DNA from 3 places in the Actinomadura sp. B10D3 genome. Region 3 is predicted to be linked to each of the others. Evidence: riboswitches for the same ligand, from Rfam matches in the RefSeq annotation. Region 3 holds a riboswitch; each other region holds the start of a gene.
The links. Region 3 has a riboswitch for thiamine pyrophosphate ahead of ABGB11_RS03275 (cytosine permease). Riboswitches for the same ligand answer to the same signal wherever they lie in the genome.
Positions count from the first base shown of each region.

Region 1: another riboswitch for thiamine pyrophosphate. It lies ahead of thiC (phosphomethylpyrimidine synthase ThiC); the one in region 3 lies ahead of ABGB11_RS03275 (cytosine permease).
Region 2: another riboswitch for thiamine pyrophosphate. It lies ahead of thiO (glycine oxidase ThiO); the one in region 3 lies ahead of ABGB11_RS03275 (cytosine permease).

Region 1 covers NZ_JBDPLY010000004.1:73,770-80,822, reverse strand. Annotated here, with positions in the region: gene ABGB11_RS08865 (winged helix-turn-helix domain-containing protein) at 1-53, shown strand, start outside; gene ABGB11_RS08860 (metallophosphoesterase) at 88-951, shown strand; gene ABGB11_RS08855 (TetR/AcrR family transcriptional regulator) at 948-1,535, opposite strand; gene thiC (phosphomethylpyrimidine synthase ThiC) at 1,646-3,370, opposite strand; TPP riboswitch at 3,366-3,479, opposite strand; gene ABGB11_RS08845 (hypothetical protein) at 3,575-4,621, opposite strand; gene ABGB11_RS08840 (ATP-binding protein) at 4,804-5,424, shown strand; gene ABGB11_RS08835 (CDP-alcohol phosphatidyltransferase family protein) at 5,528-6,232, shown strand; gene ABGB11_RS08830 (mannose-1-phosphate guanyltransferase) at 6,229-7,053, shown strand, end outside.
Region 2 covers NZ_JBDPLY010000003.1:165,523-172,575, forward strand. Annotated here, with positions in the region: gene ABGB11_RS06880 (DMT family transporter) at 1-236, opposite strand, end outside; gene ABGB11_RS06885 (thiazole synthase) at 382-1,161, opposite strand; gene thiS (sulfur carrier protein ThiS) at 1,164-1,364, opposite strand; gene thiO (glycine oxidase ThiO) at 1,361-2,488, opposite strand; TPP riboswitch at 2,478-2,590, opposite strand; gene ABGB11_RS06900 (FAD-dependent oxidoreductase) at 2,685-3,902, shown strand; gene ABGB11_RS06905 (Rv2175c family DNA-binding protein) at 3,981-4,355, shown strand; gene thiE (thiamine phosphate synthase) at 4,476-5,144, shown strand; gene ABGB11_RS06915 (hypothetical protein) at 5,241-5,399, shown strand; gene ABGB11_RS06920 (protein kinase) at 5,439-6,242, opposite strand; gene ABGB11_RS06925 (glycoside hydrolase family 3 C-terminal domain-containing protein) at 6,335-7,053, opposite strand, start outside.
Region 3 covers NZ_JBDPLY010000002.1:30,039-37,091, reverse strand. Annotated here, with positions in the region: gene ABGB11_RS03305 (heavy metal translocating P-type ATPase) at 1-587, opposite strand, end outside; gene ABGB11_RS03300 (hypothetical protein) at 622-1,590, opposite strand; gene ABGB11_RS03295 (heavy-metal-associated domain-containing protein) at 1,653-1,859, opposite strand; gene ABGB11_RS03290 (DNA-formamidopyrimidine glycosylase family protein) at 2,056-2,919, shown strand; gene ABGB11_RS03285 (SSI family serine proteinase inhibitor) at 3,390-3,851, opposite strand; gene ABGB11_RS03280 (rhodanese-like domain-containing protein) at 3,898-4,233, shown strand; TPP riboswitch at 4,317-4,433, shown strand; gene ABGB11_RS03275 (cytosine permease) at 4,426-5,772, shown strand; gene ABGB11_RS03270 (PAS domain-containing protein) at 5,850-7,053, shown strand, end outside.

The sequences.
Region 1 (7,053 bases), on a different contig from region 3:
GGGCCCGCCCCGTCCACATCCGCCTGTTCACCATGCCCGCCGACGGCGACTGAACGGCGGGAGGGCCGCGGGGAATACGATCCCTGGATGGGCGGCGTCTATGCGATCAGCGATCTGCACGTCGGATTCTCCGAGAACCGCGCGTTCGTCGAGGACATGCGGCCCGGGTCCGAGGACGACTGGCTGATCGTGGCGGGCGACGTCGCCGAGCGCTTCGGCGAGATCGAGTGGGCGCTCCGCACGCTCCGCGACCGCTACGCGACGGTGCTGTGGGCGCCCGGCAACCACGAGCTGTGGACCATCAAGGACGACCCGGTCCAGCTGCGCGGCGAGGCCCGCTACCGGAGGCTCGTCGACCTGTGCCGCGACCTCGGGGTGCTGACCCCCGAGGACCCGTACCCCGTCTGGGACGGCGAGGGCGGCCCGGTGACGATCGCGCCGCTGTTCATCCTGTACGACTACACCTTCCGCCCGGACGGGACGTCCACCAAGGAAGAGGCGCTCGAGGTCGCCCACGCGTCGGGGGTGGTGTGCACCGACGAGGTCTACCTGCACCCCGATCCGTATCCCACGCGGGACGCCTGGTGCGGCGCCCGGATCGCCTACACCGAGCGGCGGCTGGCCGAGCTGGAACCGGGGACGCGGACCGTGCTCGTCAACCACTGGCCGCTCGTTCGCGAGCCCACCCGCGTCCTCTGGTACCCCGAGTTCGCCCAGTGGTGCGGCACCGAGCGCACCGCGGACTGGCACGCGAGGTTCGGCGCGGTGTCCGTCGTGTACGGGCACCTGCACATCCCGCGGACGATCTGGACCGGCGCCGTCCCGCACATCGAGGTGTCGGTCGGCTACCCGCGCGAATGGCGCCAGTGGGCCGAGGCGCCCCGCGGCCCGCGGCGCATCCTGCCCGACCCGGAGACCGGCCGCCCCTACCCGGGCTTCCCCGGCGCCTAGCGCCCCTTGCCCGGCGCCACCCCCGTGGCCGCCAGCGACAGCAGCCGGCCGGCGGCCTCCGGCTCGCGCTCGGTGACCGCCGCGATCGCGCCCGCGAGCCTCAGCACGTCGGTGAACGGGACGCCGGCGGGCGCGTCGCCGGCCCGCTGCGCGCGGGCGAACAGCGCCCCGCCCGCCTCCTGCATCGCCCGGCAGGACGGCGACGGCTCCGGGCCCTCGTCGCGCAGCGCCACCATCGCCGACGCCGCCATCCCGGGGAACGCGGTGACCTCCGCGATGAACGTCCGCAGCCAGGTCATCAGCGCCTCGCCGGGCGCGGGCGAGGCCATGAGCCCGCGCGCCCGCGCGGCGAGCCGGTCGTAGACGTCGGCGAGCACCGCCTCCAGCAGATCCCGGCGGGTGGGGAAGTGCCGGTAGAGCGTCCCGATGCCGACGCCGGCGAGCCGGGCGACGCCCTCCAGGGACGCGCCGGCCCCGTCGCGCTGGAACGCCTCCCGCGCCGCGGCGAGCAGCCGGGCGCGGTTGCGGCGCACGTCCGCCCGTACCGGCCGGGCGCGGGCCTTCGGCGTGTCGTCGCTGGTCACCTGGGTCGTCGGTCCTTCCCGGCGGTAGGGCGGGCCTGCGGCGAGTCGAGGGGATCCGCGGCTTTGGAACGGTCCTTCGATCCTAGCCGCGGCCGTCCCGCGCCGGACGGTCAGGAGCCGCCGGGGGCGATCGGCAGGTAGACGCGCCCGCCGCCGGCCTTGAACTCCTCGGCCTTCTCCCGCATCCCGGCGGCGAGGGCCTCGTCCTCGGCCAGGCCCCGCTCGCCCGCGTACCGCCGGACGTCCCGCGTGATCTTCATCGAGCAGAAGTGCGGGCCGCACATCGAGCAGAAGTGCGCGGTCTTCGCGGGCGCCGCCGGGAGCGTCGCGTCGTGGAACGCGCGGGCGGTGTCCGGGTCGAGGGACAGGTTGAACTGGTCCTCCCACCGGAAGTCGAACCGGGCGTCCGACAGCGCGTCGTCCCAGGCCTGCGCGCCCGGATGGCCCTTGGCGAGGTCCGCGGCGTGCGCGGCGATCTTGTAGGCGATCACGCCGGCCTTGACGTCGTCGCGGTCCGGGAGTCCGAGGTGCTCCTTCGGCGTGACGTAGCAGAGCATCGCGGTGCCGTGCCAGCCGATCATCGCGGCGCCGATCGCCGAGGTGATGTGGTCGTAGCCGGGCGCGATGTCGGTGGTCAGCGGCCCGAGCGTGTAGAACGGCGCCCCGTCGCACCACTCCTGCTGCAGGTCGACGTTCTCCTTGATCTTGTGCATGGGGACGTGCCCCGGGCCCTCGTTCATCACCTGGTTGCCGTACTCGGCCGCGATCCTCGTCAGCTCGCCCTGGGTGCGCAGCTCTGCGAACTGCGCCTCGTCGTTGGCGTCGGCGATCGAGCCGGGGCGCAGGCCGTCCCCGAGCGACCACGTGATGTCGTACGCGGCGAAGATCTCGCACAGCTCGCGGAAGTGCGTGTAGAGGAAGTTCTCCTCGTGGTGCGCCAGGCACCAGGCCGCCATGATCGACCCGCCCCGCGACACGATCCCCGTCTTGCGCCGCGCCGTGAGCGGCACGTACGGGAGCAGCACCCCGGCGTGGACGGTCATGTAGTCCACGCCCTGCTCGGCCTGCTCGATCACCGTGTCGCGGAAGACGTCGTAGGTCAGCTCGGCCGGGTCGCCGCCGACCTTCTCCACCGCCTGGTACAGCGGGACGGTCCCGACCGGCACCGGCGAGTTCCGCAGGATCCACTCGCGGGTGGTGTGGATGTCCTTCCCGGTGGACAGGTCCATGATCGTGTCCGCGCCCCAGCGGGTCGCCCACGTCATCTTCTCGACCTCGTCCTCGATCGAGGACGCGACCGCCGAGTTGCCGATGTTCGCGTTCACCTTCACCAGGAAGTTCCGCCCGATGACCATCGGCTCGATCTCGGGGTGGTTGACGTTGGCCGGCAGCACGGCCCGCCCGGAGGCCACCTCGTCCCGGACGAACTCCGGCGGCACGCCCTCGCGCAGCGCCGCGAACTCCATCTCCGGCGTGATCTCCCCGCGCCGCGCGTAGGCGCGCTGGGTCACCGCGCCGCCGGTCGCGCGGCGCGGCCGGCGCGGCAGGAAGTCCTCCCGGACGGAGGCCGCCCGGCGCCCGTCGTCCTCGGGGCGCACCGCGCGCCCCTCGTAGGCGGCGGTGTCGCCGCGCTCGGTGATCCACGCCTCCCGCAGCGGCGGCAGGCCCCGGCGGACGTCGGTGTCCTGGCCGGGATCGGTGTACGGCCCGGAAGTGTCGTACAGGACGACGGCGTCGCCGCTGGTGAGCGCCACCTCCCGCATCGGCACGCGGATGTCAGGGCGCGAGCCCTGAAGGTAGGTCTTGCGGGCAGCTGGAACCACAGGTTCGGTCATGACGACTCGATCTCTCCCTACGCCGGCATTACCCGGTCAGGTTCATGCGGTCAGCGGCCGTCCCAGCCGCAATCTCAGCCCGGTTCGCCGGGCCCCCGCGATCTGTCGTCCCCGACGCTAACCCGGCGGCCCCCGCTTGCCGCAACCGGCGTCCGTGAGGTACAGGGGCCGCGGCCCGGGGCCCTCCACCTCACGGACCGCGGGTCAGAGCTGGCGGGTCATCCGCACCATCAGGGGGAGCGCCAGCACGAGGGTCCGGAGCGGGTCCGGGGCGGACGGCGAGCGTTCCAGGTACATGCGGCTGTCGTCGGCGGCGGACCTGGTCCGCAGCGTGGCCGACCTGCGCCCGTCGACACCGGTCACGGCGTAGCCGTCGCCGGAGGGCCGGGTGCTGCCGAGGAGCATGCCGTCGGTGGCGTGGAAGGACGGCTCCTGCCCCCCGCGCATGACCCCGAGGAGGTGGCCGTCCGCGTCGTGGACGCGCATGGCGCCGCGGCCCAGCAGCCGGGAGCGCCGTCTGAACACCAGGAGCGTGCGGGCGTGGGGGTCGCGCAGCACGACCGTCCGGCGACCGGCGGCAGGGTTCATCGGGAACATGCCCGACCTTCCCCCTGGCGGCTTGGCGAGCCTCCCGCAGGCCACGGCGAGCAGGGCTGCGCCGTTCTGGTCGCGGTACCGCCCCCTGCCGTCCACGAGGACGCAGCGGGCCGAAGGCAGCGCGTCCGCGCCGGGCGCCGGCACCTCCTCGCCCTCGTCGTCGACGACGCGCCAGGCGACGCCGAGGGTGCCGGTGGCCGCCGCCCGCACGGCCTCCAGCCATCCGGACGGGAGCGACCCGCTCCGCAGCAGCGTGACCGTGCAGCCGTCGGTCCTGGCGACGGCCGCCACGTCGGGGCCGGCCTCGGACTCCAGCCAGAGGGTCCAGACGGGGTCGGTGACCGGCCATGTGATCCCGACCGCCCGCAGGGTGCCGGCGGGGACGACGGCCTTCCGTCTCCCGCGGCGGAGGGTCACGCCCTTCTCGCCGATGGTCACGATGAGGCGGGCGCGATGGATCCGGAAGGCCCAGAGCACGGCGGCGAGGGCGACGAGCGCGGCTCCGCCGCCGTAGGCGGCGATGACCTGGCGGGCCTTCTCCGGGTCCCAGGCCTCGGCGTTGGAGCGGGTGGACAGCGAGACGGCGAGCCCGGCGGCGATCGCGACCAGGAAGACCCGGAGCGGCCATCGGTACGCTCTCCGGCCGAGCGTCATGCGGAGGTCCGGCGGGGGGACGGCTGGCGGGGGGACGGACAACTGTCAGCCCTTCGTGACGGGGTGTGCAGAACTATAGGACGGGGCGCGGAACGGGGCGGGGCGCACGAAGAGAGAGATCGTTTCCTCCCCCGAGCGCGGGGTGATGCGCGGGGGGCAGGGGGCTCCGGGACCGTGGGCGCGTGGTGACGGTGCCCCGGTCCGGTGTGACGGCGAAGGACGCTCTGCTCGCGACGCTCCTGGCGGGGGTCGCGGCGGGGGTCGCGGTGCTGTGGCCGGGCGTCCGGGATCTCGACGCGCCCGGGGCGCTGCTGCTGGCGGCCGCGCACCTACCGCTCGCGGTGATCAGGCGGTGGCCGGCGCCCGGCCTGGCCGCGCTCGTGGCCCCGGCGCTGCTGGCGCCGGGGGCGCTGCCCGGAGCGGACGGCATCGCCGGCCTGGCGCGGGACGCCCGCGCCGGCGGGCTCGACGTCGACCTCCGGGAGGGGGACGTGGGGCCGCTGCCGCCGGAGATCGGCGTCGCGGCGTACCGGATCGTCCAGGGGGCCCTGACGAACGCTGTCAAGCACGCCGCCGCGACGCGCGTGGAGGTGAGCCTGGCCCGGGACGGCGGGGACCTCGTCGTGCGGGTCGCCGACGACGGGAAGGGCCCGTCCGGCGACACGCCGGGAGGTTTCGGGATCCTCGGCATGATCGAGCGGGCGCGCGGCGTCGGGGGAATGCTCGACGCCGGTCCGGGTCCGAAGGGCGGGTTCGCCGTCACCGCCGTCCTCCCGCTCGCCGGCGCCGCCGCGCCCCGGTGACGCGGCGCTGGTGCCGCCGGCGCCACGTGTGGCCGTCCCGAGGGCTTTCCAACCCTTACCGGTAGGGTCAGGATCAAGGGGGACCAGGGGAGGCGACGCGTCGGTGAGCACACTGCAGGAGGCCCCGCAGGACCGGATCTTCACGGTGCCCAACATCCTGAGCCTGGCCAGGCTCGTGGGCGTCCCGTTCTTCCTGTGGCTCGTCCTCGTGGAGGCGGACTGGTGGGCGCTCGGCCTGCTGGTGTTCGCGGGCCTGTCGGACTGGCTGGACGGGAAGCTGGCCCGCGCGCTCGACCAGACCAGCAGGCTCGGCACGGTGCTCGACCCTGCCGCCGACCGGCTCTACATCCTGGCGACGCTCGTCGGGCTCACCATCCGCGACATCATCCCGGTGTGGCTGGTGGCCGTGCTGGTGGCCCGCGAGGTGGCGATCCTGCCGATCGCGCCGATCGTGCGGCGGCTCGGGTACGGCGGCACGCTGCCCGTGCACTTCATCGGCAAGGCCGCGACGCTGTGCCTGCTGTACGCGTTCCCGCTGCTGCTGCTCGGCGACCACGACGGCGGCGCGGCGACCACGGCGAAGATCGTCGGATGGGCGTTCGCCATCTGGGGGACGGGGCTGTACTGGTGGGCGGCCGTCCTGTACTGGGTGCAGACGCGGCAGCTGGTGCTGGCCGGCCGCGGTGCGCCCCCGGCCCTTGAGCCGGACGCCGCGGAGGACGCCGGTCCCCGGCCCGAGCGGGGGCGGCCCGATCCGGGCGCGGAACCGCCGGCCGGTGACCAGAAGGGAGCTGAGACCCCCCGATGAAGGCCGTCGTGATGGCGGGAGGCGAGGGGACGCGGCTGCGTCCGATGACCGCCAACCAGCCGAAGCCGCTCCTTCCGCTCGTCAACCGGCCGATCATGGAGCACGTGCTGCGGCTGCTGAAGAGGCACGGGTTCAGCGAGACCGTCGTCACCGTCCAGTTCCTGGCCGCGCTGATCCGCAACTACTTCGGCGACGGCGAGGAGCTCGGCATGTCGCTGAGCTACGCGACCGAGGAGGTCCCCCTCGGCACCGCGGGCAGCGTCAAGAACGCCGAGGAGGCGCTGCGCGACGACCGGTTCCTCGTCATCTCCGGGGACGCCCTCACCGACATCGACCTGACCGACATGGTGCGGTTCCACGAGGAGAACGGCGCGCTCGTCACCATCGGCCTGAAACGGGTCCCGAACCCCCTGGAGTTCGGGATCATCATCGTGGACGACGCGGGCCGCGTGCAGCGGTTCCTGGAGAAGCCCACCTGGGGTCAGGTGTTCTCCGACACCGTCAACACCGGCATCTACGTGATGGAGCCCGAGGTCCTGGAGCACGTCGCCGAGGGCGAGCCGGTCGACTGGTCCGGGGACGTGTTCCCGAAGCTGCTCGCCGAGGGCGCCCGCCTGTTCGGGTACGTGGCCGACTGCTACTGGGAGGACGTCGGCACCCACGAGAGCTACCTCAAGGCCCAGGCCGACATGCTGTCCGGCCAGGTCGGCATCGACCTCGGCGGGTTCGAGATGTCGCCGGGCGTGTGGGTCGCCGAGGGCGCGGAGGTGGACGCCGAGGCCGTGCTGAAGGGCCCCCTCTACATCGGCGACTACGCGAAG
Region 2 (7,053 bases), on a different contig from region 3:
ATGCCCGCCGTGACGATGCCGGGCCACGCGCCCCTGGGCGGCAGCCCTTCGCGCCGGATGAGCAGGAGCGAGCCCAGCACCACCGACCCGGCGAGGAGCCGGCCGAGGGCAAGGGCGCCTGGGCTGTACTCGGCGCCCGCGCTGCGGATCGCGACGAACGCCGACGCCCAGCACACCACCGTGATCGTGGCGGCCGCCATCGCGAGCTTGTCGACGCGTCCGCTTTCCTGCTGCATGTCTCGCACCTTAGGTTCGGGTCGTTTCCATGAACACCGAAGCGACCTGCCGGGTTGCGGCACGGCCACCGGTGGACGGGCCCAGTCTCACGGTGCGGAGTGTTCAGGTCCAGCGAATACTTCTACAGGGGAACCTTTAGCGTTTCTAAGAGGTGGCGAGCCCGTCGAAGGGGGAGGACGCCTGGGCGTAGCGGCGCTTCGGGATCCGGCCGGCCAGCCGGGCGAGGCGCCCGGCCTCCACCGCGTGCCGCATCGCGGCGGCCATCCGAGCCGGGTGTCGCGCGCGGGTCACGGCCGTCGCGAGGAGCACGGCGTCGCAGCCGAGCTCCATGGCCAGAGCGGCGTCGGACGCGGTGCCGAGCCCCGCGTCCAGGATCACCGGCACGCCCGCCCGCTCGACGATCAGCTCGATGTTGTGCGGGTTGCGGATGCCGAGGCCGGAGCCGATGGGGGAGCCGAGCGGCATCACCGCGGCGCAGCCGATCTGCTCCAGGCGCTGCGCGAGGACCGGGTCGTCGCTGGTGTACGGCAGCACGGTGAACCCGTCGGCGACGAGCTGCTCGGCGGCCTCCACCAGCTCGATCGGGTCGGGCAGCAGCGTGTGCTCGTCCGCGATCACTTCGAGCTTCACCCAGGTCGTGCCGAGTGCCTCGCGGGCGAGCTTGGCCGTCAGGACGGCCTCCCCGGCGGTGAAGCAGCCCGCCGTGTTCGGCAGGACCCGGATCCCGCAGTCCGACAGGACGTCCAGCACCGAGCCGCGCGCGGACGGGTCCACCCGCCGCATCGCGACCGTGGTCAGCTCCGTCCCGGACGCGGTGAGCGCCTCTCGCAGCACCTGCATGCTGGGCGCGCCCCCGGTGCCCATGATCAGCCGGGAGCCGAGCTCGGTGCCCGCGATGACGAGCGGGTCGGTGGTCGTCGCCATGGTCAGCCTCCCTGCACGGCGGTCAGCACTTCGATGCGGTCGGAGTCGCGCAGCGCGGTCGCCTCCCATTCGGCGCGCCGGACGACCTCGTCGTTCAGCGCCGCCGCCACGCCGGTCGCGGCGGCGGTGACGGTCGCGACGACCTCGGCCACGCTCGCGCCGTCGGGCAGCTCGCGCGGCTCACCGTTGACGATCACCTTCATGCGGTCACCTCGGGGGAGAAGCGGTCGGGGGCGAACGGCCCGGCGACCTCGGGGACGGGCCGGTCCAGCAGCATCGCGGACAGGATGTCGGCGCTCACCGGGGTGAGCAGGACGCCGTTGCGGAAGTGCCCCGTCCCCACGAAGAGGCCGGGCAGCGCGGTCGGGCCCATCACGGGCGCGTTGTCGGGGGAGCCGGGACGCAGCCCGGCGGAGACCTCGGCGAACTCCAGCTCGGTGATGCCGGGCAGCAGCTCCCGGGCGTCCCGCAGCAGCTCCCAGAGCCCGCCGGCGGTCACGCGCGTGTCGAAGCCCAGCTCCTCCTGCGTGGCGCCGAGGACGACCTCGCCGTCGGCGCGCGGGACGAGGTACACCGACGAGCCCTTCACGAGCCCGCGGGTGGACCGCCGGAGGAACGGGGTGCGGCCGCGGAGCCGGATCACCTGCCCCTTCACCGGGCGGACGGGTGGAACGGTCCCGGGAGGCAGGCCGTCGAGGCCGTCCGACCACGGGCCCGCGGCCAGCAGCACCCGGTCCGCGCGGAGGACCGTCCCGTCGTCCAGCCGCACCCCGGTCGCCGCGTCGTGCTCGATCACGATCCCGGCCGCCCGCCGCAGGACGAGCCGGACGCCGAGCCGCTCGCCCGCGGCCAGCAGCGCCGGGGTGAGGCGGCGCGGGTCGATCGAGCCGTCCTCGGGGGCGAGCAGCCCCCCGCGCACGCCGGGCGCGAGCATCGGCTCCGCCCGCCGGCACTCCCGGCCGGACAGGGTCTCGACGGGGATGCCGAGGCTCTCCTGGAAGCGGCGGAGGTCGTCGAGGTAGGCCAGGTCGTCGGGGCCGAACGCGACCTCGATGATTCCGTCGGCGCGGTAGCCGGTCTCCAGGCCCGTCTGCTCCTCCAGTTCGGCGACGAACGCGCCGTAGCGGTCGCGGGACGCGAGGCCGAGCCGCAGCAATGGTTCTTCACCGTAGGTCAGCTCGCTGACCGGGGTGAGCATCCCGGCGGCCACCGACGAGGCGCCTCCGGCGGGTTCGGGGTCGACCAGGGTGACGGCGGCGCCGCCCGCGGCGGCCCGCCAGGCCGTGGCGAGGCCGATGACCCCGGCGCCGATGATGACGATCTCCATACGCGCTCCCTTCGCCGGCATGATCCGGATCAGGTCTGGCGGTCGGCGGCCCGTTCAGCCGCCCTCTCAGCCCGGTCGTACCGGACTCCCGCGGTCTGTGCTCTTGTGTCCGCCTCCTACCTTACGACCTTGAGGCCGCGCGCCTTCGCCTGGACAGGTGTCCACCCGGAATCCGGCGCCGGTTAGGGTTGCCTTCATGCAGAGGGTCATCGTCGTGGGTGGCGGGCTGGCCGGCGTGCGCGCCGTGGAGGCCCTGAGGAGCAGGGGCTACGAGGGCGCGCTCACCCTCGTCTCGGCGGAGCGGCACCGCCCCTACGACCGGCCGCCGCTGTCGAAGGCCGTCCTCGCGGGCGACTCCGACGACACGACGGTCGACGCCGACTGGGACGCGCTGCGCTGCGAGCTGCTGCTCGGCGAGCGCGCCACCGGCCTGCGGCTGGACGCCCCCGGACGCGGCGGCGCCGTCGCGTCCACGGCGGGCGACCTGCCCTTCGACGGCCTCGTGATCGCGACGGGGGCGGCACCGATCACCCTGCCCGGGGACGGCCGCCAGCACGTCCTGCGCACCATCGAGGACGCCCGCGACCTGCGGGCCCGGCTGACCCCGGGCGCCCGGATCGTGATCGTCGGGGCGGGCTGGATCGGGGCGGAGGTCGCCACCGCCGCGGCGAAGAAGGGCTGCCGCGTCACGGTCGCCGAAGCGGCCGACACCCCGCTCGCCAACGCTGTCGGGCCCGAGGCCGGCGCGCTGACCGCCCCCTGGTACGCCGAGGCCGGCGTCGAGCTGCGCACCGGCGTCAAGGCCACGGAGGTCGAGGAGGGCGGGCTCGCCCTCGCCGGCGGCGGCCGGATCGGCGCGGACGAGGTGGTCGTCGGCGTCGGCGTCCGGCCCGTCCTGGACTGGCTGGAGGGCTCCGGCCTGCTGCTGGAGCGCGGCGTGGTCACCGACGGCTCGTTCCGCGCCTACACGGGCGAGGAGGACCCCGCTTCGCTGCGCCCGGACGTCGTGGCCGTCGGGGACTGCGCGGCCTGGTGGTCGCGGCGGTACGGCCGGCGGCTCCTCGTCGAGCACTGGGACACCGCCCTCAACGCCCCCGACGTGGCCGCCGCGACCCTCCTCGGACAGGACGCCGTCTACGACGCCGCCCCCTACTTCTGGTCGGAGCAGTTCGGCCGGATGGTCCAGTACGCGGGCAACCACGCCGCGGCCGAGCGGCTCGTCCACCGGGGCGACCCGGCCGGACCGAAATGGGCCGTGGCGTGGCTGACCGGCGACCGCCTCGACGCGATCCTCACCGTCGGCAGGCCCCGCGACCTGGTACAGGCGAGGCGGGTGATCGCCGCCGGGACGCCCGTGGACGCGGAGGCGATCGCCGACCCGGACGTGCCCGTCAAGCAGGTCGTTCGGCGTTAGCGATCGGCGAGGAAACTTAACGGTTGTGCAGGGGGTTTGAGGGTTTCGAAGGCGTGGTAGCAAGGGGGCGTGACGCAGATGCACGCAACCGTTGACAGCGCACTCGACCCCCGGACCGACGCCCTCGCCGGCGAATGGCTCTCCCTGAAGGAGACCGCCGACCGTCTCGGGATCAAGCCCAACCGGATCAAGCAGCTCATCAGCGAGCACCGCCTGCTGGCCGTGCGCCGCGGCGGCGAGCCGATGGTGCCCGCCGCGTTCATCAAGGACGGCCAGGTCATCAAGGGGCTCCCCGGCACCCTGACGCTGCTGTCGGACGCCGGCTTCGACGACGTCGAGACGATCCGGTGGCTGTTCACCGCCGACGACACCCTCCCCGGGACGCCCGTCGAGGCGCTGACGGAGAACCGGGGGACCGAGGTCCGCCGCCGCGCCCAGGCGCTCGCCTTCTAGCCGGCCGCGGGCCGGGTCCGCCCGGCGAGGACGCACGTGACACCATCGCGGGGTCGCGCGCCACGGCACCGTGCCGCCGCGCGGCCCCGCGACCGCATGCGAGAAAGGACGTCCGCCGCCGTGTCCAGGCATCTGCCCTCCGCACGCGCCGTCGAGCTGCGCGAGCGGCTCAGCCGAGCCCGCCTCTACCTCTGCACGGACGCGCGGGAGCGGCACGGCGACCTGCCCGGCTTCCTGGACGCCGTGCTCGGTGCCGGCGTCGACATCGTCCAGCTCCGGCAGAAGGGCCTGGAGGCCCGGCAGGAGATGGCCTCTCTGGAGGTCCTCCGCGCGGCGTGCGACCGGCACGGGGCGCTGCTGGCGGTCAACGACCGCGCCGACGTGGCGCACGCCGTCCGCGCGGACGTGCTGCATCTCGGCCAGGACGACCTGCCGGTCCCCGCCGCCCGCGAGATCGTCGGCGGCGACATGCTGATCGGCCGGTCGACGCACTCGCCCGAGCAGGCGTCCGCGGCGGCGGCCGAGGCGGGTGTGGACTACTTCTGCGCGGGCCCGGTGTGGCCCACCCCGACCAAGCCCGGCCGGCCCGCCCCCGGCCCGAAGCTGGTGGAGTACGTCGCCGGGCAGCGGGTCGCGCGGCCCTGGTTCGCGATCGGCGGGATCGACCTCGGCGCCCTGGACGAGGTCCTGGCCGCGGGCGCGAGCCGCGTTGTGGTCGTCCGGGCGATCACCGAGGCCGCCGATCCGGCCGCCGCCGCGGCGGAGTTCGCCCGCCGGCTGGCCGCCTGAGCCCGGACGGCGGCGGGCCGGCGGCACCGGGGCCTGGTCAGGGTTTGACCTGGATCACGGTGCGGCGCCCGGGTCCGATCGCCGACAATGGGGATCATGAACCTGGGACCCGACGACGACCGCCCGGTCGAGCTGGACGACGACCTGGAGATCCTGCCGGACCAGACGCTCGACGACACCGACACCGGGTGGGGCGAGTGGCGCGCCGGCGACGACGACTCCCGCCTGCTGGAGGACCGGCCGCCGCACTGGTGAGGGCCCGTGCACCGGTGAGGGCCCGTGCACCGGGGCCGGTCAGAACAGCATGCCGAGCGCGAACCCGGCCGCGATGACCGCGCCGAGCGCGACCATCATCCGCCACCGGTAGCGCGGGATCTTCGTGGGCCGCGGCTTCGGCGCCGGGCTCTGCCCCTCCCGCAGCGCCCGGACGACCTGCGGCGCGGTCGGCCGCGCGGCGGGGTTCTTGTCCAGGCAGCGGACGGCGAGGTCGCGCAGCGGGCCCTGCATCTCGCCGAGGTCGGGCCTGCGGGACGTGACGCGCCGCATCACGGCCGCGCTCGGCCCGGTGCCGAACGGCGGCCGGCCCGTCGCGGCGAACACCATCGTCGCGCCCCACGCGAAGACGTCGGCGGGCGGCCCGGCCGGCTCGTCCTCGATCTGCTCGGGCGCCAGGTAGGCGGGCGTCCCGGCGGCGTCGGCGAGGCGCCCGGCGCCGCGGTCGACGACCTTGGCGCCGTCCGGGGCGAGCAGGACGTTGGCGGGCTTGAAGTCGTGGTGCACGACCCCCGCGCGGTGCATCGCCGCGAGCGCCGCGGCGGTGCGCGCGGCGACCTTGCGCAGCCGCGGCCCGGACAGCGGGCCGCGGGCGTCGACCACCTCCTGCAGCCGCGGGCCGTCGGCCTCGCCGCCGGTGAGGTACCGGCTGCCCTGCGCGGGACGCGGCGGCCCCGCGCGCCCCTGCCCGGAGCGGGCCTGCGAGGGGTGCGGCTTGCCGGAGCGCCCGGCGCGGCCGCCGTGGGGCTGGGCCGGGCGCCCGGGACGGGCGGCGGCGCGTGCGGGATGGACGGTCGTCCTCCCGCGGGAGGTGTCGTGCGGCACTGGGGGACTCCGACTCGGCGGGGACGGACGAAGATTTCCTCATTTGTACCGCGTAACCGGCGAGTACGGCAGCGGAACCTCGATCTTCCCCGTCAGCCGCAGGCGCCGAGCGTCCCCGTGCGCTCGATCCGCCGGGAGGACGAACCGACCATGATCTTGTAGCAGCCGCCGGCGACCTTCCAGGCCTTCGCGCCCTCGTTCCAGTAGGCGAACGAGCGCGAAGACAGAGGGAACGTCACCTTCGTGCTCTCGCCGGGTGCGAGCGTGACCTTGGCGTAGCCCTTGAGCTGCTTGGGCGGCTGCAGGACGTCCACGCCGGGCGACGGCATGCCGATGTACAGCTGCGGGACGGCGACGCCGGTCCGCTGACCGGTGTTGGTGACCGTCACCTGCACGTCCTTGGTGCTCGCGGTGAGACCGCTGTAGGCGAACGTGGTGTAGGAGAGGCCGTGCCCGAACGGGAACCGCGGCGCGATCCCCTTGGCGTCGTAGTGCCGGTAGCCGACGAAGACACCCTCGGAGAACGTCGTGGTCTTGCCGACACCGGGGTACTGCGCGGGGTTCGCGGCCGTCGGGGCGTCGTTCTCCTCGACCGGGAACGTCACGGGAAGCCGTCCGCCCGGGTCGACGTCCCCGTACAGGACGCGCGCCAGGGCGTTCCCCGCCTCCTGCCCCGGATACCAGGCCTCGATGATGCCCTTCACCTGCCCTGCCCAGGGCGTCAGCACGGGTCCGCCCGTGTTCAGGACGACGATCGTGTTCGGGTTGGCCCTGGCGACCTCGGAGATCAGCCCGTCCTGGTCGCCGCGGA
Region 3 (7,053 bases):
GTCATCGAGAACTCGAACCCGTGCCTGATGCCCAGCTCGCCGGCGGTGCCGAAGAACAGTGCCCACAGCGACCAGGCGAACGCGGCGAGCGTGCCCAGCGAGATCAGCGTGTCCATGGTGGTCGCGCCGTGCCGCAGGTTGACGGCCGCGGCCTTGTGGAACGGCCAGCCCGCGTACACCACGACCGGGGAGGCCAGCGTCAGCGAGAGCCACTGCCATCCCTCGAACTGGATGGCCGGGATCATCGCCATCGCGATGACGGGGACCGACAGGACGACCGAGGTGATGAGCCGCTGGCGGATCGGGCGCAGCGTGTCGTCCTGCTCGGGCGCGGCGTCCTGCGACCCCTCGGCCGCCGGCGGGGCGGGCAGCGCGGCGGTGTAGCCCGCCTTCTCGACCGTCGCGATCAGGTCCTCCGGAGAGACCTCCGGGGGGAACTCGACGCGGGCCTTCTCGGTGGCGTAGTTGACCGTCGCGGTGACGCCGTCCATCTTGTTGAGCTTGCGCTCGATGCGGTTGGCGCACGACGCGCACGTCATACCGCCGATCGTCAGCTCGATAGGCGCGGACTTCGCTTCCGTGCTCATCGTGTCCTCCTTCGCATCGATCGTGCGGTACACGTCAGTGGGTGTGGGGGCGGTCGTCGTGGCCGGGTTCGGCCTCCTGCGCGGGAACCCGGGCGTCCCCGGCGTGCACCGTGAACTCGGCGGTGCGGACCTTGTCGCCGTGCTTGAAGTCCAGGTAGAGCCGGTAGGCGCCGGAACTGGGCGCCTCGGCGGAGAACGTGATGCCGGGGCCGGGCTTGGTGACCCCGTCGCCGGGCGCGCCGTCCGGGTGGACGTGCAGGTAGGCGAGGTCGCCCTGCCGCAGCGCGACGAGGTGCCCGTACGCCTCCAGGTACGGCTGCAGGTCGGTGACCGGCTCGCCGTCCTTGCTCACGGTGAGGGTCAGCTCGGTGGCCTTGCCGGGGACGAGACCGCCGGTGAGCTTCACCTCGTAGCCGTCCACCTTCGCCACCTGCTCGGGCTCGGGCAGTGGCGTGGGCCGCTGGTCGCCCGGGGCGAACACGTCGGTCCCCAGCGTGAGCTGCCGGGTCGCGGCGGTCGGCTGGATGTCGGTGAAGAACCGGTACACGCCGGCCTTCGGCAGCTTGATCTGGACGGACCAGACGCCGCCGTCGAGCTGGGTCGGGTGCAGGTGCTGGAAGCCCGCCAGGTCGCGCCGCGCGACGATCAGGTGCAGCTGCTTGCCGTGCAGGGGCTTGAACGCGGTGACGGGCTTGCCGTCCGGCCCGGTGATGGTGAACCGGAAGTCGGTCTTCTTGCCCGGGGTGACGGTCGTCCGCTGGGGGGTCAGCGTGTAGCCGTCCTCCGAGACCTGGAGGCCGCCGGGGGCGTGCGCCGCCGCGGCGGTGTGTCCGCCGCCGTGTCCGCCCTCGCCGCCGCCGGCGTGGCCGCCGCCGTTCTCGTGGGAGGCCATCTTCTCGGCGGTGGTGCCGACGGGGCCGGTGATCTTACCGATGCCCGCGGCGCCGCCGAAGACGACCGCCAGCCCTACGGCGTAGGCCCCGATCCTGGTCGCGCTGTTCATGCCGATTCACTCCGCTCGTCGGTCGGGCGAGGCACCCCGCCCGGAGGCGGGGCGCGCTTCGCTCACGCGGTCAACTGGTATCCGGCCTCCTCGACGGCGGCCTTGACCTGGGCGTCGTCGAGGGGCGTCTGGCTGGTGACGGTGACCTTGCCGCTCTTCAGGTCGACGTCCACACCGGTCACGCCGGTGATCTGCTCGACCTCCTCGGTCACCGAGCTCACGCAGTGGCCGCAGGTCATCCCGCTGACGGTGTAGGTGCTGGTGCTCATCGCGTCTCCTTCTCTATTACCCCTGGGGGGTATCCCGTGCGCCTCATGCTGCCATAGCCGGACCCCCCTGACAACCCCGGGGGGGTATCCATCTGTTCCGAGATCCCGGTCACACTCGCCCCCAGAGTTGTCCACAGGCGTCCACAGGGCTGTGGACGACGTTCCGGCACCTCGTCCCGTCGCGGATACTGAAGCCATGCCTGAGCTACCTGAGGTGGAGGCGCTGGCGGGGTTCCTGCGGGAGCGCGTGGTCGGCCATGTCGTCGCCCGCGTCGATGTTCTCGCCATCTCCGCGCTGAAGACCTACGACCCGCCGGTGACCGCGCTCGGCGGGCTGTCGGTCACCGGCGCGTCCCGGCACGGCAAGTTCCTCGACCTGGACGTCGACGGGCTGCACCTGGTGATCCACCTCGCCCGCGCGGGCTGGCTGCGCTGGCGGGACGAGATACCGGGCAGGCCCGTCCGGCCCGGCGGCAAGAACCCGCTCGCGCTGCGCGTCCACCTGGACGACGGATCGGGCTTCGACCTCACCGAGGCCGGGACGAAGAAGGGGCTCGCCGTCTACGTCGTCCGCGACCCCGCCGACGTGCCCGGCGTGGCCTCGCTCGGCCCCGACCCGCTGGACGACGCGTTCACCGTCGAGGCGCTCGCCGGGATCGTCGGCGGGAAGCGCAACCAGATCAAGGGGCTGCTGCGCGACCAGAAGGTGATCGCCGGCATCGGCAACGCCTACTCCGACGAGGTCCTGCACGTGGCGAAGATGTCGCCGTTCAAGATGGCGTCGTCGCTCACCGGCGAGGACGTGGCCGTCCTGCACGAGGCGATCGTCACCACGCTGCGGGACGCGGTCGAGCGCTCGCGCGGCCTGGAGGCGCAGGACCTCAAGGGCGAGAAGAAGACCGGCCTGCGGGTGCACGGGAAGGCCGGCCAGAAGTGCCCGGTCTGCGGCGACACGATCCGCGAGGTGTCGTTCGCCGACTCGGCGCTCCAGTACTGCCCCACCTGCCAGACGGGCGGCAAGCCGCTCGCCGACCGCCGCATGTCCCGCCTGCTCAAGTAGCCCGCCCGGCATTTCGCGCGAAAGGCCGCGTGCCGGGAGAGAACGGCGGCGTATCGTAGCGCGAGACGATCACGTTCTCCCGCCCCCAGGAGCCGCCATGGGCTACCCGCCCTACCCCGCGCAGCCGGGCCCGGGTGGGCCGTACGCCCCTGGCCACCCGTCCCATCCCGGCGCCCCCGCGCACCCCGCCGTCCCCGCGCAGCCCTGTGCGCCCGCCGCGCCGCCGCCCGCGTACGGGTACCCGCCCACCGGATACCCCCAGCAGGGCGGCTACCCGGCACCGCAGGCGCCACCCGCGCACCCCGCGCCCCGCTCGCGTTCGACACGGCCGTCTCCCAGAACGGCAGCATCGGCGGCCTGTTCTAGAGCGGGTCGATCCAGAACAGATCAGGGCCCGGCCGGACGGCCGGGCCCTGATCTGTTGTGAACGAGACCGGAACGGGGATGGCTCGTTCAGCGGATGTGTGGTGTCAGCGCACCTTCGGCACGCTGCCGAAGAGCGGCCCGACCTCGGTCCAGCGGTGCAGCTGGCAGCCGTCGGCTCGGGTGAACTGGGTGTCGATCTCCTTCCCCTGCCAGGTGCCCTTGACCGTGGCGATCTCCGGACCGCCGTAGATCTTGGTGCACATCTGGTTCTTGGGGACGGGCTTGAAGGGTTCCTTGGCCTTGGTGAGGGCCGCGCAGGCGTCGGCGGCCTTGGGATGGGTGCCACCCGGTGGGTCGCAGGTCAGCTTCCAGGTCTTGGCGGGTGCCTCCTTCGAGGCCTTGACCTCCACGGTGAGTGAGTCCGCCGGCGTGCCGGACGGCTGCACGGACGTCGTGCCCGAAGGCTTGTCGGCGGGGTTTCCGTTGGCCTGTTCGTCGCCGCAGGCGGCCAGAGACAGGAGCGTGGCCAGCCCGGGCGCCGCGAAAAGGAGCGTCCGATACCGCATGCGTGATTCGACGCAGGGGTGCTTCGCGCGGTTCCATGGGGGTGTGATGAATTTCGGGGAAGACGTGCCGGCCGTGGTCGCCGCGGACGTCCCGCAGGACGGCTACCTGGTGGACGTGCGTGAACAGCACGAATGGGACGCGGGTCACGCGCCCGAGGCGGTCCACATCCCCATGGGGCAGCTCGGCGACCGCGCCGGGGAGATTCCGCGCGACCGGGAGGTCTACGTGATCTGCCGCTCCGGGGCGCGGTCCGCGCAGGTCACGGTAGCGCTGAACCAGGCGGGCTGGCTGGCCAGGAACGTCGACGGGGGCATGAAGGGCTGGGCCGAGGCGGGACGTCCGATGGAGGGCTCCGGGGACGGCGAGCCGTACGTCGCCTGATCCGCGGCGCGCGAGCCGGGTCGCGCGATTGAACCCCTATGCACCCTTTTGGGGGATTGCTGGGGGCTGTACGATCGGGGCCGACCGAAACCCGCGGGAGCTCGGGCCACAGCCGGGCTGAGAGGGCGGCCTTCCAGGCGTCGCCGACCGCATGAACCTGTCCGGGTAATGCCGGCGTAGGGAGTGTGTCCCGTGACGTCCGACGTCGAGAAGCGCCCCGAAGGCGCGCGTCCGCAAAATGAGGTCCCCTACACCCTCGACGAACCCGCCCCGAAGGTCCTCGGCTTCTGGGACCAGAGCGCCTTCTGGGCCAACCTTGGCGTCAGCCTCCTGGCCTTCTCCGGCGCCTACACCGTCCTCGCGCCGGACGCCGCCGGGCGGCCCACCATCTCGATCATGGCGGGCATCGTCGCCATGGCCGCCGGCACGATCCTCGGCGGGCTGATGCTCGGCCTCGCCGCCGTCCCGGGCACCCGCACCGGCCAGCCCGCGATGGTGCTGCTGCGCGGCCTGTTCGGCGCGAAGCTGTCGTACGCGCCGACCGTGCTGAACATCGCGCAGCTGGTCGGCTGGGGGACGTTCGAGCTGATCGTCATCGCGGACGCCGCCCGCGAGCTGTGGGACGGGGTGCCCCGCTGGGGCTACGTCGTCGCCGCCGGAGCGATCACGACGGTGCTGACGGTGTGGCCCCTCGGCTCGGTGCGGCTGCTGCGCCGGTACGTGACGGTCGCCGTGGCGGTCGCGCTCGTCTACTTCTACGTCCAGCTCCTCCGCGAGCCGATCCCCGACCTGACGCAGGGATCGTGGGGCGGCTTCTGGATCGGCGCCGATGCCGCGCTGGCGGTGTCGATCTCCTGGGTGCCGGTGGCCGCCGACTACACCCGGCACGCCAAGACCGAGCGCGGTGCGTTCGGCGCCGCGGCCGTGGGCTACTCCGTCACGCAGATCGTCGCGTATGTCCTGGGCCTGCTCGCGCTGGCCCTCGTCGCGGGCGACTCCACGAAGGTCTTCGACCCGTTCCTGGGCGCCACGCTCGGGGTGGTGTTCTTCGCGATCTTCGTCTTGCGGGAGGCGGACCAGTCGTTCGCCGACACCTACTCCACGGCCGTGTCGATCCAGAACCTGTTCCCGCGCGCGGACCGCCGGGTGCTGAGCGTCGGGCTCGGTGTAGGGATCACCGTGCTCGCGCTCGCCCTGGACATCGGCGACTACGCGGGCTTCCTGTCGCTGATCGGGTCGGTGTTCGTGCCGATGCTCGGCGTCCTCGCCGCCGACTTCTTCCTCGGCCGCCGGGCGCGGGGCGGCTGGGACGTCTCGCGCACGGCGCCGTCCCGCTGGGGCATGATCGCCGCCTGGGCGGCCGGGTTCGTCGTCTACCAGCTCATCAACCCCGGCACGGTCGAGCGCTGGGCCGGCCTCTGGCGGGACGTCCAGGAGGCGCTGCACTTCACGCCGCAGAGCTGGATGAGCGCGTCCCTGCTGTCGTTCCTGGTCGCCGGGCTCGCGGCCCTCCTCATCGGCAGGCTTACCAAACGGTAAGGTTTGCGTGCGTGGAGGGGCGCCGAAGAAACTTTCGGCGCACGTTGCCCGGCGTCGGGCCGGAGTCCGGTGGCACCATGACAGACGTGTACGAGCACGTCCACGATCCCATCGCGCGGGCGGTCATCGAGAGCGCCGCCGACGCGATCGTGGCCGTGGACCGGCGGCACCGCGTCACGGTGTGGAACCCGGCCGCCGAGCGCATGTTCGGCTGGACCGCCGCCGACATGGTCGGCCGCGTGCCGCCGATCGTCCCGGACGAGTTGAAGGCCGAGCACAACGCCGTCCAGGAACGGCTCCTCACCCGCCGGGCCGGCGACGGCGGGCAGATCTCGATCGCGACGCGCCGGTTCCACCGCGACGGCCGCCTCATCGACGTGCGCATCGACACCAGCCTGCTGAAGGACCCGGACGGGACGCTGCTCGGCTGGGTCGGGGTGTACCACCCGGTCGAGGACGACGAGATCGTCCAGCACCGCATGACCGAGCGGGCGCGGCTGGTCCGGCGGCTCAACGACATCGTCGCCGACCTCAACGCCGAGCTCGACCTCGGCATCGTGCTCGACCGGATCACCGCCGCGCTGATCGAGCTGACCGGGGCCGACGCGGGCGGCTTCGTCCGGATCGAGGGCGACCGGCTGCGGCTGGTCAGCATGTCCGGGCTGCCGGAGCGGATGCGCGGGCGGTCCGCCGAGCTGCGGCCGAGCCTCGTCGGCGAGCTGCTGCGGTCGGGCAAGACCGTCAAGCTGGCGACGGGCGAGCGGCGCCTCGGCGACCTCATCTGGTCGGAGCTGCCGGGCCTGCACACGATCGCGCTCGGGCTCTCCTACCTGCAGAACCGGCCCTACGGCGCGCTGTACGCGCTGTTCACCGGGCGCAAGGTCGGGCACACCGAGCTGGAGCTGCTGGAGCTGCTCGCCGGGCACGCCGGGGTCGCGGTCGGCAACGCCGTCGCCTACGCGGAGGTCGTCCGGCAGCGGGCGCACGAGCGCGCGGTGATCGACTCCAGCGCGGACGGCATCGCCGTGCTCGACCACGACCTCGTCGTCCGGCACTGGAACCCCGCCGCGCACACGCTGACCGGCATCCCGCCGGAGGACGCGATCGGGCGCCCGCTGCCGTTCGACATGCCGGCCCTCGGCGAGATGCTGACGTTCCGGCTGGAGTCGGGCACCTGGCTGAACGTGCTGGCCGCCGAGATCGAGGAGACCGGCGAGCTGGTCGTCGACTTCCGCGACGTCTCCGAGGCCAAGGCCCTGGAGGAGGCGAAGGACCTGTTCC